Regions from separate parts of the Pseudomonas sp. KH_046_2 genome, predicted to be linked through region 1. Evidence: riboswitches for the same ligand, from Rfam matches in the RefSeq annotation. Region 1 holds a riboswitch; the other holds the start of a gene.
The links. Region 1 has a riboswitch for cobalamin ahead of AC3IX1_RS15675 (CbtB domain-containing protein). Riboswitches for the same ligand answer to the same signal wherever they lie in the genome.
Positions count from the first base shown of each region.

Region 2: another riboswitch for cobalamin. It lies ahead of cobO (cob(I)yrinic acid a,c-diamide adenosyltransferase); the one in region 1 lies ahead of AC3IX1_RS15675 (CbtB domain-containing protein).

Region 1 covers NZ_CM174480.1:3,479,989-3,482,370, forward strand. Annotated here, with positions in the region: gene cobW (cobalamin biosynthesis protein CobW) at 1-253, opposite strand, end outside; cobalamin riboswitch at 357-569, opposite strand; cobalamin riboswitch at 805-1,030, shown strand; gene AC3IX1_RS15675 (CbtB domain-containing protein) at 1,152-1,343, shown strand; gene AC3IX1_RS15680 (CbtA family protein) at 1,355-2,062, shown strand; gene AC3IX1_RS15685 (cobalamin biosynthesis protein) at 2,059-2,382, shown strand, end outside.
Region 2 covers NZ_CM174480.1:1,862,715-1,865,096, forward strand. Annotated here, with positions in the region: gene AC3IX1_RS08490 (PQQ-dependent sugar dehydrogenase) at 1-280, opposite strand, end outside; gene AC3IX1_RS08495 (hypothetical protein) at 347-931, opposite strand; cobalamin riboswitch at 1,085-1,317, shown strand; gene cobO (cob(I)yrinic acid a,c-diamide adenosyltransferase) at 1,400-2,011, shown strand; gene AC3IX1_RS08505 (cobyrinic acid a,c-diamide synthase CobB) at 2,008-2,382, shown strand, end outside.

The DNA of each region.
Region 1 (2,382 bases):
ATTCTTCCTGGACGGTGCAGCACAGGCAGCCGTTGGCCAGCTCATAGACACGGCCGTTGGCCTCTTCTTCGGTGCAACCGATGGAGCACTGCTTGAGGATTTCGCCGTCGATGCCCAACTCGCCGAACTCGTTGACAATCACCGCGATGCGGCGACCTTGGGCGTTGTCGAGCATGTGCCGCAGCAGCGTGGTTTTACCCGAGCCGAGAAAGCCGGTGACGATGGTGACGGGGAGTTTGGCCAGTGTTTTCATCGGATGCCCTATGGCTAATGTGGCGGGCATACGGGACGACGACCGGCAACGCGGACGCGCGTGCCTGAAGAGTTCGCCACCGGATCACCCCGCCCGGTTGAAAGTGAGAATCTGTGACGAGGCAGGTCTCCTGGCTGACGGTGTGCCGGCCTTGAGCCTGGCATTCGCTGCGCCTTCCCGCCGGCCTCATGGATTGAGCCTGCAGTGGCGTGGCAACGAACATCACCGTTCACAGTTGCGGGGGCAGCCGCGGCATCGACCGCGTTCCCTTCTTAGCTTCGACAAACGCCGAAGAACCTCGAAAGCGCAAGGCTACGCATGGTCTTGGGGCGGGTCAATGTCCGCAGGTTGATTGCGATCCTCTGTGGCGAGGGAGCTTGCTCCCGTTCGGCGGCGAAGCCGTCGCAAATCCAGAGTGCAGGTTTTACCTGGATAAAGGTGAGGGGGGTCGCTTCGCAACCCAACGGGAGCAAGCTCCCTCGCCACAATGTGTTGTGCAAGCCTCAAGTGAGAACCCTTGCCAATTGACGCCCAACCCCCGCCCATGCTCTCCTACACACCTTGTTACGGGTGCCCTTCACAGGGTGAAACGGGAAACCGGTGAATCATGTGCTTTACTCTTAAGCCATGTCAGTCCGGTGCTGCCCCCGCAACGGTAAGCGAGCGAAGCGTCAGATCCACTGTGCCACTGCGGCATGGGAAGGTGATGCTTTCAGGTCCAGGCGCAAGCCTTCGCCCCTCGTGAGCCCGGAGACCGGCCCGCAACACAAAGTGACCAGTACGGTCACTGAACCAACAAACCCGCGGTGGGCGGGCGCTGTTTGAAACCTTGCGCGCCTGGTCGTACGGTTTTTTGCGTGCGCTCTTATTCCCCGCTGACAGACCAGAGGGAAACGCCATGTCGATCATCAGCAGCGCCGAACACACAGCCGCGAGCACCACCTCAACCCTGACCCAACGTCTGACCGTCGCCGTCTGCGCGTCGATTTTGGGCGCGTGCCTGGTGTATTTCGCCGGTTTCTCGCATATCGAAGCGGTGCACAACGCCGCCCACGATACCCGCCACAGCTCCGCGTTCCCGTGCCATTGAGAGCTGTCGACATGATCACGCGTATTGCGCAAACCGCAGGTTTCACCGGGCTGCTGGCCGCCCTGTTGCTGACCCTGCTGCAAAGTTTCTGGGTCGCTCCGCTGATTTTGCAGGCCGAGACCTACGAAAAATCCGAACCGGCCGCTGTTGAAATGCATGAGCACGCCGACGGTGCGACGGCTGCCCACACTCACGATGCGCAAGCCTGGGAGCCGGAAGACGGCTGGCAGCGCGTGCTGTCGACCACCGGTGGCAACCTGGTGGTGGCCGTCGGTTTCGCCCTGATGCTGGCCGGCCTGTACACCTTGCGTGCGCCAACCAAAACCTCCCAGGGCCTGCTCTGGGGCCTGGCCGGTTACGCGACCTTCGTGCTCGCGCCGACCCTCGGCCTGCCTCCGGAACTGCCAGGCACTGCCGCCGCCGACCTGGCACAACGGCAACTGTGGTGGATCGGTACCGCCGCCTCCACCGCCGTCGGTATCGCGCTGATCGTGTTCAGCCGTCACTGGCTGATGAAAATCCTCGGCGCGGCGATCCTCGCCGTTCCCCATGTGATTGGCGCACCGCAACCGGAAGTGCATTCGATGCTCGCTCCAGAGGCACTGGAAACCCAGTTCAAAATCGCTTCGCAACTGACCAACGTGGCGTTCTGGCTGGCCCTGGGCCTGATCAGCGCCTGGTTGTTCCGTCGCAAAAGCGATGGCCAATACAACGCATGACGGATATCAGCACAGCGCCGACCCTGGTGGTCGGTCTGGGCTGCCAGCGAGGCTGCCCTGTCAGCACGTTGCTGGCGCTGCTCGATCAGGCGCTGGAGGCGCACCAGATTGCTCGTCATGAAATCAAGGCGCTGGCCAGCATCGATTCGAAGCGCGACGAGCCTGCGCTGATCGAACTGGCTCAGCAGCTTGGACTGGAATTGCAGTATTTCAGCAGTGAACAGTTGGCCGTTTATGAACCGCAACTCAGTCATCAATCGCAAATAGCCTTTGAACGCACCGGTTGCTACGGCGTGGCGGAAAGCGCCGCACTGGCCCTG
Region 2 (2,382 bases), 1.6 Mb from region 1:
CCACCAGTACGTCGCCATTGGGCAGCACATAAAGCCAGCGGGGGTGATCCAGGTCCTCGGCAAATGCGGCCACTTGAGTGCCCGTGGCGGCGACGGGTTTCGCACCCTGTGGCCAGCCGATGGCCGGGGCGATGTTCACGGTCGGGATCAGGGTTTTATTGGGTTCCGGCAGTTGGGGTGACGGGCCGGTGCCATCGGAGACTTGCAGGCTGGAGGTCTCGCCACAAGCGGCGAGCCCTCCGCTGAGCGCGATAACGAGAACGAGCGGGGGCGTGCGCATACTGGTCTTCCCTATGAATGCCTTGTTCTAATCATAGAGAAGCGTTGTCGTGCGATGGTTCAACCCTCAGCCGCGGGCTTCCTTGAACAGCACCGCAATACCGGGGTGATAGTTGCCGGCTTCGTTGCGCAACTTGCGATAGGCATAAGGGAAATACCAGGCGACAGCGCAGGTGTGTTCTTTTTGCAGGTCGTCGACCATGTCCTGGAGCTCTTCCGGCGTGGCGCCCTGCTGGGCTTTTTGCGGGGCGACGAACAGGCAGCCGAGTTTCAGGTCGCTGGCGTGGCTCAGCCGCTTGGCATCGCTGGCGATATCGAGCAGGGCCTGGGACAGGTTGAGGCTGTTGACCCGTGGCCAGCGCTGGCTGGTCTGGATGTAGGCGCGGGTTTCGGACGAGGCCAGGAGCAGGTCGGCGCGGCTATTGCGTTCGCCTTCTTCGGTCTGCTTGCGGGTTGGCGTCTGTTGCAGCGTGACCATCTCGGCCATCCAGGCGGCGGCAGACAGCAGTCCGAGATTGGCCTTTTCGTCGTGCCAGTACGGTGTGTCGCCATCGCCGCGGACGGCGTTGTAACGGTCGATGCATTCGAACCAGTGCTCGAGCACCGGGCGCAGGAATTCCAGCTTTGGATTGCTGATGATCATGCCTTGCATGGGCTCACCCTTGTTGTTGTGTTGTGAGGTTGTGGCTCTTTGATATCACTGCTGGGAGCGTGGCACAAGATTGACGTCAGTTTATTGATTGATGGCAGTTATTCGGTCGTTGGCCTCCCGGCTTTAATTGACGCTCCACCCCCAACCCTCTAACCTTCGCGGCTTGTTTCAGGTGCTCTGTGGCTTGGGTCGACAGAGTGAAACAGGGAAGCCGGTGAGTGAGTTCTTCTGTTGGTCGAAGGCCCGCAATTCCGGCGCTGCCCCCGCAACGGTAAATGAGTGAAAACTGTGTGTGATGCCACTGTGTCGATTCGATGCGGGAAGGCGCACAGTCCGGCCCCGCGCCACTCATGAGCCCGGAGACCGGCCTGATTCATCCAGCGGCATCACGGTGGGCGATGCCAGGCTTGTTGCCTTCTATTCTTGTGCCTGCCCGCCGTTATTCCTGCCTCAACGGAGAGCTCCCCCATGACTGATACCCCCGATCGTGACGAACGCCACCTGGCGCGCATGCAGCGCAAAAAAGCCGTGATCGACGAGCGCATCGCCAATTCCCCGAACGAATGCGGCCTGCTGCTGGTGCTGACCGGCAACGGCAAGGGCAAGAGCAGTTCGGCTTTCGGCATGCTTGCCCGCGCCATGGGGCACGGCATGCAGTGCGGCGTGGTGCAGTTCATCAAGGGCCGCAACAGCACGGGCGAAGAGTTGTTCTTCCGGCGCTTTCCCGAGCAGGTGCGCTTTCACGTGATGGGCGAAGGTTTTACCTGGGAAACCCAGGACCGCCAGCGCGACATCGCCGCCGCCGAAGCCGCCTGGGCGGTGTCACAGCAACTGCTGCGCGATCCTTCCATCGGTCTGGTGGTGCTGGATGAGCTGAACATCGCCCTCAAGCACGGCTACCTCGATCTCGATCAGGTGCTCAGCGACTTGCAGTCCCGGCCACCGATGCAACACGTGGTGGTTACCGGTCGTGCCGCCAAGCCGGAAATGATCGAGATGGCCGACACCGTCACCGAAATGGGCGTGATCAAACACGCCTTCCAAGCCGGGATCAAAGCGCAGAAAGGCGTCGAACTGTGAACCAGCCTCGTCATTGCCCGGCGGTACTGATTGCCGCGCCGGCCTCTGGCCAGGGCAAGACCACCGTCACCGCGGCACTGGCCCGATTGCATCGCAATCAGGGGCGCAAGGTTCGCGTGTTCAAGTGCGGCCCCGACTTTCTCGATCCGATGATCCTCGAGCGCGCCAGCGGTGCGCCGGTGTATCAACTGGACATGTGGATGGTCGGTGAGCAGGAGAGTCGCCGGTTGTTGTGGGAAGCCGCTGCTGAAGCGGATCTGATCCTGATCGAAGGCGTCATGGGACTGTTCGACGGTACGCCGTCGAGCGCCGATCTGGCGCGGCATTTCGGTGTGCCGGTGCTGGGTGTGATCGATGGCACCGCCATGGCC